DNA from 2 places in the Micrococcus sp. TA1 genome. Region 1 is predicted to be linked to the other one. Evidence: predicted binding sites of a transcription regulator. Region 1 holds the regulator's gene; the other holds the start of a gene.
What was found. The regulator LexA, encoded in region 1, represses DNA repair genes until DNA is damaged. The targets are predictions, from matches to a motif close to TCGAACANNTGTTCGA.
Positions count from the first base shown of each region.

Region 2: the regulator LexA is predicted to act here: its motif matches at 1,144-1,159, upstream of GGQ69_RS11990 (HNH endonuclease signature motif containing protein).

Region 1 covers NZ_JACHNW010000001.1:695,648-701,639, forward strand. The annotation lists gene hflX (GTPase HflX) at 1-1,149, shown strand, start outside; gene GGQ69_RS02890 (ATP-dependent DNA helicase) at 1,146-3,236, shown strand; gene GGQ69_RS02895 (hypothetical protein) at 3,240-4,154, opposite strand; gene lexA (transcriptional repressor LexA) at 4,181-4,918, opposite strand; gene GGQ69_RS02905 (LysM peptidoglycan-binding domain-containing protein) at 5,153-5,512, shown strand; gene GGQ69_RS02910 (histidinol-phosphate transaminase) at 5,651-5,992, shown strand, end outside.
Region 2 covers NZ_JACHNW010000002.1:134,020-140,011, forward strand. The annotation lists gene GGQ69_RS11985 (DUF262 domain-containing protein) at 1-771, opposite strand, end outside; gene GGQ69_RS11990 (HNH endonuclease signature motif containing protein) at 1,375-2,364, shown strand; gene GGQ69_RS11995 (hypothetical protein) at 2,430-2,951, opposite strand; gene GGQ69_RS12000 (ribonuclease HI) at 3,204-4,145, shown strand; gene GGQ69_RS16720 (bifunctional RecB family nuclease/DEAD/DEAH box helicase) at 4,255-5,992, opposite strand, start outside.

The DNA.
Region 1 (5,992 bases):
ACCCCCGATCCGGCCACCTTCCTCGGTAAGGGCAAGGCCGAGGAACTGCGGGACATCGTCGCGATGACCGGCGCGGACACCGTGGTCGTGGACTCGGAGCTGGCGCCCTCCCAGCGGCGTGCGCTCGAGGACGTGGTCCGGGTGAAGGTCATCGACCGCACCGCCCTGATCCTGGACATCTTCGCCCAGCACGCCAAGTCCCGTGAGGGCCGGGCCCAGGTGGAGCTGGCCCAGCTCGAGTACCTGCTGCCGCGACTGCGCGGCTGGGGTGAGTCCATGTCCCGTCAGGCCGGTGGCCGGGCGGCCGCCGGCGAGGGCATCGGCTCCCGCGGTCCCGGTGAGACGAAGATCGAGCTGGACCGCCGGCGGATCCGGACCCGGATGGCCAAGCTGCGCCGGGAGATCGCGGCCATGAAGCCCGCCCGCGAGACCAAGCGGGCCAACCGCCGCCGCAACAGGGTGCCGTCCGTGGCGATCGCCGGATACACGAACGCCGGCAAGTCCTCACTGCTGAACCGGTTGACCCATGCCGGGGTACTGGTGGAGAACGCCCTGTTCGCCACCCTGGACCCCACCGTGCGCAAGGCGGTCACCCCGGACGGGATCGGCTACACGCTCTCGGACACGGTCGGGTTCGTGCGGTCCCTGCCCACCCAGTTGGTCGAGGCGTTCCGCTCGACCCTCGAGGAGGTCGCGGACGCGGACGTGATCCTGCACGTCGTGGACGCCTCGCACCCGGACCCGGAGGGCCAGATCGCCGCGGTCCGCACCGTGCTGGCCGAGGTGGACGCGCGCCGGATCCCCGAGATCATCGTGCTGAACAAGGCCGACGCCGCGGACCCGGTGGCGATCGCCCGGCTGCGCCAGCGCGAACCCCGCTCGGTGGTGGTGTCCGCACGTACCGGTGAGGGCATCGCCGAGCTCGAGCGGGCCATCGCGGACGCCATCCCGCGTCCGGACGTGGCCCTGGACCTGCTCATCCCGTTCACGGACGGGGACGTGGTCTCCCGGTTGCACTCCCCGGATGCGGACATCATCTCCGAGACCTATGAGTCGGGAGGCACCCGGCTGCGGGTGCTGGTCCGCGAGGACCTCGCCGATGACCTGCGGCGTTTCTCCGTCGACCGGCCGGAACCGGCCGGGGCATGACGGACACGGCACAGCACACCGCTCCGGATCAGGACGTGCTCGCCCGGACCGAGGCCGAGCGGCAGGCCCTGCAGTGGCTGGACGCGGCCGTCGAGGCGACGGGCGGACAGCACCGCGAGGGCCAGCGCCGCATGGTCGTGGAGGTGGCCCGCTCCCTGGAGTCCGGGACCCACCTGCTCGTACAGGCCGGCACCGGCACCGGGAAGTCGCTGGCCTACCTGGTGCCGGCACTGCAGCACGCGGTGGACGCCGAGGCCCCGGTCGTGGTCGCCACCGCCACCCTGGCCCTGCAGGCGCAGATCATGCGCCGGGACGCCCCGCGGTTGCTGGAGGCCCTGCAGGACGAGTTGCCCCGGGAGATGACCGTGGCACTCGTCAAGGGCCGCTCCAACTACCTGTGCCGGCACAAGATCGACGGGGGCTTCCCCGAGGAGGACGGGCAGGCCCTGTTCGGCCTGGCCGACGACGGTGAGGCGATGGTCACCGGTGACGCGGGACCGACCAGCCCGCTGGGCCGGGAGGTCAAGCGGCTGCGCGACTGGGCCGAGGAGACCGAGTCCGGGGACCGGGACGACCTCGAGCCCGGGGTGAGTGACCGGGCCTGGCGCCAGGTCTCGGTCTCGGCGGTCGACTGCATCGGCGCCCAGCGCTGCCCGATGGCCGAGGAGTGCTTCTCGGAACGGGCGCGGGCCGATGCGGCCGAGGCCGACGTGGTGGTGACCAACCACGCGTTGCTGGCCATCAGTGCCTTCGAGGGCCTGGCCGTCCTGCCGGAGTTCGACGCGGTGATCGTGGACGAGGCCCACGAGCTGCAGGACCGGGTCACGGGGGCGGTGACCGGACAACTGTCCGGAGCCATCGTCCAGGCGGCCGGTTCCGCGGCACGCAAGCACACGGCGATCGCGGTCGAGGACCTGATGCAGGCCGGCGTCGGGCTGGACGCGGCGTTCGCCGCCACTCCCACGGGACTCATCCCGCGCGGGCCGGACGAGGTCCAGCAGAACGCCCTGCGGGCGGTCCGGGACGCGGCGCGGCAGGGGCTCAGCGACTCCAAGGGGCCCGGTGGGGCAGGCGGTTCCGCCGAGGCGGCCGACGGTGGCCGGCAGATGGCACGCTCACGGCTCCAGGAGGTCCTCGAGGTGGCCGAGAGGATGCTCGACGCCGTCCCGGACGCGGACTACCCCGAGGTGCTGTGGGCCTCCCGTCCGGGCCGCTTCGAGCCGGGGACCGGATGGGTCCCGGGTGACGAGACCGCCGCGCCGGTGGTGTGCGTCGCCCCGTTGTCGGTGGCCGGCCGGCTCCGGGAGGGGTTGTTCGGCCAGGCGACCACGGTACTGACCTCCGCGACCTTGACGGTGGGGGAGTCCTTCGACCCCGTGGCGGGCTCGCTCGGCCTGCTCGGGCCGGGCGCTCCGCGATGGACCGGGGTGGACGTGGGCAGCCCCTTCGACTACCCGCGCCAGGGCGTGCTCTACGTGGCCCGGCACCTGCCCCGGCCCGGCCGGACCTCCTCCCCGGACGCCTACGACGAGCTCGAGTCCCTGCTGCGCGCCTCCGGGGGAGGGGCACTGTGCCTGTTCTCCTCGAGGCGCGCGGCCGAGGACGCCGCCGCGGAGATGCGCAGCAGGCTGGGGGCGGCGCCCCAGATCCTCTGCCAGGGCGACGCCACCCTCTCGGCCCTCGTCCGCCAGTTCGCCTCCGAACCGGACACCTGCCTGTTCGGGACCATGAGCCTGTGGCAGGGCGTGGACGTGCCCGGATCGGCCTGCCGTCTGGTGGTGATCGACCGCATCCCGTTCCCCCGTCCGGACGACCCGCTGGGGACCGCACGCACCCGGGAGGTCAGCCGTCACGGCGGCAACGGGTTCATGGCCGTCTCGGCCGCCCACGCCGCCGTGAGGCTGGCCCAGGGCGCCGGCCGGCTGATCAGGACCACCACGGACCGTGGCGTCGTGGCGGTGCTGGACCCCCGGCTGGCCACCGAACGCTACGGAGGGTTCTTGCGGTCCACCCTGCCGGACTTCTGGCCGACCACCGACCCGGCTGTGGTGCGGGGCGTGCTGGAACGCCTGCGCGACCCGGCCTAGGGATCACGAGCGGTCGACGGCCGAGAGCAGCTCCAGCACCTCGACCGTTCGGATGCCCCGCCAGTCCAGGCCCTGGCCCGGGCACCACGCGGCCCAGTCGACGTGCCAGCCCCCATCGGACTGCTGGCCCATGACGACCCGGTCGACGTCTGCCCGGAGCTGCCTGTCGGTGAAGAGCAGGCGCGCGGGGGTCGCGGCCCCCGGCTCGATCACCGGGGCCGACCACGGGTCGGCGGCCAGGTCCCAGGGGTGCAGTCGTTCGCCCTCGGCCCCGCCTTCCACCGGCAGCGCACCGTCGCGGTCCAGGCGGGAGCGCCATGTCTCGATCGCCGCGGTCTCGGCAGGACCCTCGGTGCGGGGACCCCGGTCCGCGGCCAGGAAGCGCAGGGCGTACTTGACGGCGTAGGCCGACAGCCCACCCTCCCGCAGCTGGGAGCGGCACCACTCCGTGGCCGCCTCGGCCCACCCGCCGACGAAGCCGGTCCGGAGGGCGGCGGCCGCGAAGCCGAAGGTGAGGTGTGATCCTCCGGGCCACAGCTGTACCCAGGGCGCGTGCGGCCAGGCCAGGGAGGGCTCGGTGACGAAGGGCAGCGAACCGTCGAGCCCGGACGCCGAGGCAGCCCACTCGAGCGCGCTGCGGAACCAGGGATGGTCGGCCAGGTCCCACCCGGCCAGCAGGTCGAGGGCGGTGAGGGTGGCGAGGGGCTCGCTCACCGGGGAGCGGACATCGGGCTCCAGGCCGTGACCGAATCCGCCGTCGGGGTTGCGATACGCGCCCAGCGCCGCCAGGACGCCCTCGGGACCGCCCCCGTGCAACAGCAGGTCCAGGCGACGACGCTCCAGGAGCCGTCCCCGGGTGTAGACGAAGCGCTCGGCGTCCGCCACCCGGACGCCTCTCGGGAAGGGACGGTGGTTCATCGCCGCGCTCCGCATCAGTGTCCCGGTCAGAGGGCCCGCAGGACCGTGACCACCTTGCCCATGACCGTCGCCTCGTCTCCGAGGATCGGCTCATAGGCCGAATTCTGCGGCAGCAGCCACGTGTGCCCGTCGCGCTGCCGGAACGTCTTGACGGTGGCCTCATCATCCAGCAGGGCCGCCACGATGTCACCGTTCTGGGCCGAGTTCTGCTGGCGGACCACCACCCAGTCCCCGTCGCAGATCGCGGCATCGACCATCGAGTCACCGGAGACCTTGAGCATGAACAGCTCTCCCTCGCCGGTGAGCTGGCGGGGGAGCGTCATGACGTCCTCGACCTGCTGGTCGGCCAGGATCGGCCCGCCGGCGGCGATGCGACCGACGAGCGGGACCGGGACGGAGGTGCCCTCCACCGCACCGGTGTGCAGGGCCGTGACCGGAGCCGGGCGGTCGGCGGTGTCCGGGGCGCCGGCCGCGGCCGTCGACACGGGCTGTCCGTCCTCGTCCAGCAGGACCTCCATGGCGCGGGGCCGTCCCGGATCCTTGCGGATGTACCCCCACTTCTCCAGTTGACCCAGCTGATGGGTCACCGAGGACAGCGAGGCCAGTCCGGCGGCGTCACCGATCTCCCGCATCGACGGCGGGTACCCGTGCTGCGCGATGGCCGAGCGGATCGACCCCAGGATGACCCGCTGGCGCGCGGTCAGCGTCCGGGCGGCAGGGGCGGGCTGGGAGTCCGGTTCGGGTCGGGGAGTCCGGGAGGCCATTCGAAGATCCGTTCTTAGCGTGTCCGTGGTGCCGGTTGAGATGTCTCATGGTCGGCCCGCGGGGAGTTGACGGGCCATCACGTGCCTCAGAGGCTACCGGAGGGGCAGGGCGGATTCAAAGATATGTTCGAATAATGTTTGGCGTGTTTCGAACAGACGTGCTAGACAAGAGGGCGAACGGATAGAACACACGTTCGAACAGCCCGGTCGCCCCGGGCGGAGAGGTTGAAGAGCATGAGCACTGCAGCATCGGTCGTGACCCGCACCGCCGGCTCGGCCGGATTCCACCTGAACCGTCGTGGCCGTTTCCTCTTCGTCGGACTCCCGATCCTCGTCGTGGCCGCGCTGGCGGCCGCGGCCGCCGTGTTCCTGGGCGCCCATGCCGTGGCCCCGGCCGCAGCATCGCCGGAGCGCCCCGTGGTCGCCCCGGTCGAGTCCGTCACCGTGGACTACGGTGACACCCTGTGGTCCGTGGCCGGCCAGGTGGCCCCGGACGCTCCGCGCAATCAGACCATCCTGCGGATCGGCGAGCTCAATGACCTGACCGGTTCCGAGCTGCAGCCGGGGCAGGTCCTCTTCGTCCCCCGGGGCTGACGCGGGCACCACCGGAACGTCCGCGGCCTCGGCCGGCCCGTCGCCCGGTTCGAGCCGCGTCAGAGGGGGGACCGTGGCGTGCCATGCACGGACGTCACCGGGGCTCGGGGGACTGACTGAGCGCCTAGGCTGTCTCGGGTGAGTGATGAGGATGCGATCTCGAATCCGGAGGCCCTGGCCGCCCTGCCGTTGCGTGAGAACCTGCGGGGCCTGAGCCCCTACGGTGCGCCCCAGCTGGACGTGGCGGTGGCGCTGAACACGAATGAGAACACCCATCCGGTCCCGGACGAGGTGGTCGCCGCCATCGCGGAGTCGGTGGCCGCTGCCGCCGTGACGCTCAACCGCTACCCGGACCGTGAGTTCACCGAACTGCGCAAGCGCCTGGCGGAGTACCTGGGGCACGGGTTGTCCGCGGCGAACCTGTGGGCCGCGAACGGTTCCAACGAGATCCTGCAGCAACTGCTGCAGGCCTTCGGTGGG
Region 2 (5,992 bases), on a different contig from region 1:
GTCGGCGTGGACCTGCTCGCCGCTCTGGAAGATCCAGTTCTTGATCAGGTCGGCTTTTAGGAGGGGCGTACCCCGGTCGTTGAGGGTCTCGAAGATGACCTGGTCGTCGTCATGACCAGCCAAGTTGATCGCGACAACATACAGCCGAGACTGGACCACATCGGCCAAGGCAGAGGCGCGTGCTTTCTCGTCGCCGACAACCTTCTCGTCCTCGTCCACAACACCGTCAAGCCACTTTCCGACTTCGGTACGGAAGAAGCTATGCGCCTCAACGATCCGATGCTCACCCGGCGGGGGGTCGTCGCCGTCCATGGCGGACTCGAATGCCGCCCGGTCCGTACGCGACGGCCAAAGCTTGAACCGTTCCGGCTTGCCGGCAAACCGCTTGGCCTGGTTGAGGATCAGTTCCTCGATGGCCTCGGCTTCATCCTCGTGGCCGCGCTCCAGGATGGCTTCGTGAACGGCGTCGAGCATGATCTGTAATGTGGTGCTGCGTTGCTGGCCATCGATGACCGACTGGCGCGTCACATCACCGGCGACCGCAGACTTAAGTTTGAACACCACCGCCCCCAGGAAGTGACCACCCAGTTCTTCGAGTGCGGTTTCGTCGCCTCCGGCGTGGACAACCTTTTCGGCTACGCGTCGCACGTCCTGCCACAGGGGTTGCCATTGTTCGTCCCGCGTCCAGACATAGGGACGCTGAAACGCCGGAATCTCGTAGTGCACGGTCGTTCCGAACAACTCGCGCGGATTCAGTGCATCAGCCTTCATTGGCAGGTCCCCCTCGGCCGTAACATTCAATCAGACTAGTCAGAGCGTACGGCGCGGCCGGGCATGTCAACGGAAGGGACTGCATCCCCTTCGAGGAAGCAGAAGAGCCGTTCGAGCTCCCGCAGACTACTGCGGTCACCTCGGTCATTTTTTGCATGCTTCGCTCCTATCACTGACTTCTATCACTTAGTGCGGTCCGATGGTGGCTGGATTGATCTTCAGGGCGTCGAAGCCAAAAGGTCCTCGATCGGACCAGCAACTCAGCGGGACACTAAAGTGGCACGGCTCAGGAGAGGCCATCCCCGGGTTCGAAGTACTACGGGTCTCCGCTCGCTTTCGCGCAGTGATGGAGCTGCAGCGCGGACTCAGTCCTCGAACGAGTCTCTGGGAGATCTGGCGCTTCACGAGCAGCTCTTCTTCGTGTGTGTGGCCACTTCAGACGCCGAATCGACCTTCTCCGCAAGCTGCTTATCCCGTCCGTGCCAACGGTCAGAATGAGTACTCAAGACGCGGACGGCCGGGGCATCCCTCAGGATGGGGAAGTCCGCCGTTGTCGCTCACGTGCCCGTCTTGGCCTGATTCGCTTCCCTCGAGAGGATCACCATGTCTGCCTTCCTGCTCACCGTCAGTAACAGCTGGCTACGTCAAGAATCCCTCCGTCGAGATCTCCTCCTCCGGAACACTGCGAACTTCGAACGTGGAGAGGAGTTGGCATCGTTCCCATGGACCGTGCGGCACGAGGCTGAGATGACCGCAGGTGACGTCGTCTACCTCCTTCTCCAAGGAACGGGTTCTCGAGGCATCATTGCCAGCGGCCGGGTCATCAGCGGCGATCTGAAGACGGAGAATCACTGGCATCAGCCGGGAGACGAGGTCACCACCGTGGACATCCACTGGGATACGACTGTCCTGCCGGACGAGGCTTTGGGCACCGAGTTCCTCCGGGACAAGTACCCGCGGACGAACTGGACTCCCCGAGCCAACAGCACGGAGGTTGCCGCCCGTGAAGAGGACGACCTCGCCGAAGAATGGTCAACCCGACTCATCCGATTGGGCCATCGGGTCCACCGAACACGACGGCGCCGTCGTTCCATGGACCTCGCCCGGAAGACGCCTAAGACTTACGACACCTCAGTCGTCATTGCCAGGAGTCACATGCGGGCCTATCGCTGGGACCTCCTGAATATCCACCCACCCTTCTGCGCCTACTGCGGCATCGAGGACGTCAACGTCCTCGATGCTGTTCACCTGGTGCCCCTCGCGCTCGGCGGGGAGTCTACGCCGGCGAACGGTCGGCTGCTTTGCGCCAACCACCACAGGGCTTTCGTCCAGGGCACCCTGAAGTGGGACGGGGATTGTTTCGTCGTATCGGCTCCGTGGATCCAAGTCCCCCCGCCGGAGGCAGACACCTACATGGCGGGGCAGGTCACCATCGCCTTGGGCTGCATCATGCAGGAACGAGGCGATGACCCACTGAACAGGTCCGACATCCCGGTCCCACTGACGCTGAGCGCGTTCGTGGATCTCTGCTGCGAGTTGAAGCTGAGCCCGCCTGATGTCCTGGATCAGGCCTTGGGGGTCATCATTGACTGAGCCCGCCGAGGCCCGGGACGGTGGCCACGTCGAGAGTCGGCGACGGTGCGCGGCCATCCTTGGCGTCACCGTCCGTAAATGTGCAGCGCCGCCCCGTAGCCCATCGGAAGACCCTGGCCGATCGCCCAGCTGGACAGGACCTCGATGATGGCCGCGGTCGTCATCTCCTGCACTGGGGCCGTGCCGGTGTCGGGGGTATTGACCGCGGCATCAGCTTCCTTGCCCATCCCGATCCGCCAGTTGTACGTCCCATCGAGCTGCAGCGCCGCCAACTCGAGGTGATAGATGCCCTTCTCGATCAGCATGGTCTGGGCGTAGCGGGTCACCGGCTGGTCGTCTTCAAGATGCAGGGTGTCACCCGGTGACTGGAGTGCCTTCACCAGATTCACGATCTGCTCGGGGCCCTCCAGAAGAGTCCAGCCGCTGAAGCGGCCATCGATCTTGGTCTCCCACCACAACTGGGTAGGACCACTGGCCTGGGTCATGACCTCGACCCGCTCCCGGGGAAGCCCTCCATCGATGGCGTCGATCTCGACCGATCCCGCCGTGGCTTCCTGTCCCACTTCAATAACTGATGACCTCACCATGCTGAACCTCCAAAACCTCGCGCTGACTACGGACCATAGGAGTGCAGGCTAAGGGCGGCCGCGGACGCGCTAAGCGCATTTCCAGCGACCCCGGAGCAGGCACAACCCTCGACGCACCCCTTCGCTTCACCGGTCTATCGTGTCCGACCCTGTCCCTACCCTGACGAACACCGATGCAGAACCGACAGGAGGCACCGGAAGCAATAACCCGTATCCATCCCCGTCCGCACCGTCTCACCAGGAGGTCCTCCCATGACGCACCCCAAGCCCTGTCCCCCCGCCCGCCGGCTGCAGAACAGCATCGACGCCGCGGCGAACCGCTCGGGGGTGACCGTTCGGGTGGTGAACCGCCAGGGAATGGTCTTCTGGTCGGTGGCCCGGACCGAGGGTTGTGACCTCCACGGGGTGCTGTCCGGGGTGATGGTCGATGGTGAGGCCGGGCCGCAGCGCGGCATCCTCCACGATCGTCTCGACCGTGCCGTCCGACGGGTCCGGGCCGACGCGGCCGAGGCCGTGTACTGCGCCGAGGAGACCGGCATGGTGCCGTCCACGCTGCAAACGGCCCTGGGCGTTCGGGGCCACCAGACGACGTCGGACTATCCCCCGGCCCACGGTTTGGTGGCCACCGGGGCAGCCATCCAGGTCCAGTTGCGGTCCTTCTATCGCCGGGTGGAGGTGTCCACGGATGCCTCCGCCGGCAAGCGAGGGTGGATCGGAGCAGGGTGGATGATCGACTTCGGGCAGGGCAGCCGGCTGCGGCTGGGCCAGCAGGCGCGCCGCGGCGGCAGCATCCTCGAGGCCGAGCTCCGTGCCATCCTCCTGGGCGTCCAGGACGCCACCCGGCGTATCCCCCACCATCTGGTCAACTCCTGCGAACTGGTGGTCCGCTCGGACAGCAAGTGGGCACTGCGCATGATCACCCAGCCCGGGTGGTCTCCGCTGGGTGCGTCGAGGGCGGCCGTCGAGCAGGCGGCACTGATCCGCACCGTGGTCCGGGGCCTGATGGTTGATTTCACCTGGGTCAAGGGCCACGACGGTGACCGCGGGAACGAGACCGCGGACCGCCTGGCGCTGATGTCCCGGCGCCACGCCGAGCTGGGACTGCCGACCGAGGTCCTCGAAGCCAAGGTTGAAGCCCTGCGCCTGGAGCTGCAGGAAGCCGGGACGGCCGTCCAGCACGCCCTGGCCGCATAGAACTCCACGGGTGTCCGCCGGCGACGAGCAGTGGCTGCGCCCCACCGAGTCGACGGCTCCGGCGGTGTCCGGATAGCTGGCGTGCGGTCATTACCTCCGTGTGGAGGGGTTACCGCACACTCATCACATCAGCGCCTTGCGTCAGGCGCGCGAAGGCGCTCAGCTCGGCCAGGCCCTGGGGCGTGTTCGGCAGGTGGTCCAGCAAGGCCGGGGAGCACACCAGGTAGGCCTTCCACTTGGCCCGGGAGATTGAGACGTTCAGCCGGTTGCGCATCAGCAGGAACCCGAGCCCACGGGGCACCTCCGCCGCGGAGGAGGCGGCCAGTGAGGTGATCGAGATGACCGCCTCCTGGCCCTGGAACTTGTCCACCGTCCCCGCCCGGACCTCGGTCAGCCCCGCCTCATCCAAGGCCCGTCGGATGGCCTGGACCTGGGCGTTGTACGGCGTCACCACGATGACATCGTCCTGACCAATCTGATGCTGCTGGTCGCCGTCGACCCACGTCTGTCCCAGGTGGTCGCAGATGATCTGCACGACCCGGTCCGCTTCCTCGGGGGACGCGGTGACGTTGCCGCGGTGCTCCACGAATACCGTCTGCAGCCCCGGCTCAACGCCGTGGAGCTCACGGTCCCGGGTGTTCTCGTGGGAGCCCAGTTGACCCTCGTAGGACAGCTCGGACACCGGTCGGGTCACGGCGGCGTCCATTCGGCGGGATTGGGCCAGGAAGTAGCCGTACTCTGTGGGCAGCACGTCGTGTCCGGCGCTGAGAAACCCCAGGGCGGAGGTCTCCACCGGTTCCGGATGGCTGCCCTGGCTGACCTGGGGCAGCTGCTGCGGGTCACCGAACAGCATGAGGTTTTTGGCGCACGCTCCGGCGGCGATGGTGTTGGCGAGGCAGTACTGGCCGGCCTCGTCCACGATGAGCAGGTCCACCATGTGCCCCTTGTTGGCGAGCTGGGAGAACAGCCAAGCCGTCCCGCCGATCACACACCCCTCCGGGTGGTCGGCCAGGAAGTCGGGGCCCTTGGAGTTCGTGAACACCTCGATTACACCCTGCGGCGTGCGCCGGTCCTCAGGCTGGGCCTTGCCGACCAGCATCGGGTCCAAGCCGTGGCCGATCACGTCGTCGAGGACGTTGTCGACCACCTTGTGGGACTGCGCGACGACGCCCACTGTCCACCCGTGCTCCCGTACCAAGCGGATGATGGTGTGGGCGGCCAGGTACGTCTTTCCGGTCCCGGGCGGGCCTTGGACCGCCAGGTAGCTGCCGTCCAGTCGCAGGGCCGAATCGGTCACCGCGCTCACGTAGTCCTCACCGACCAGGGGAGCCAATCCCCCGCCGCGCAGTCGGGACGGTCGCCGACACAGCAGATCACCCAGGGGGTCATCGGGCAGGGCGTCGTGGGTGACGGCTGCGCGCACCCACCCTTCGATGGCCGCCTGCAGGCCTCGGCTGTCCGGGGGTGGGCCGGGCGTCAGGGTGTCCGGCAGGACGTCATGGGTCTGCGGATGCTTCGTGGTGGTCTTCTCGGTGACCCGGACGGTGGCCGGCGTGGCGTTGGTGATAGTGGCGGACAGGCAATCGCGCATGCCCGACTCGGGTCCGTACATCAGGTGAGGCCCCGGGAAGTCATAGACCAGATACGCGCTGCCCTCCCCCGGTGTGCTGCCTTCCGACCACTGCCCCCGCAGGATCAGGTCACGGCTGAAGGTCCGTGACTTCGGTTTCTCCTTCGACCAGTCCCGGGCAACCTCGGCGAACTCGACATGGAACACGTTGCGGTGATTGGCCCACTCATCCGCGGGTTCACTCAGGCGCGTGAAGTGCTCCCACCAAAAGCTCTTC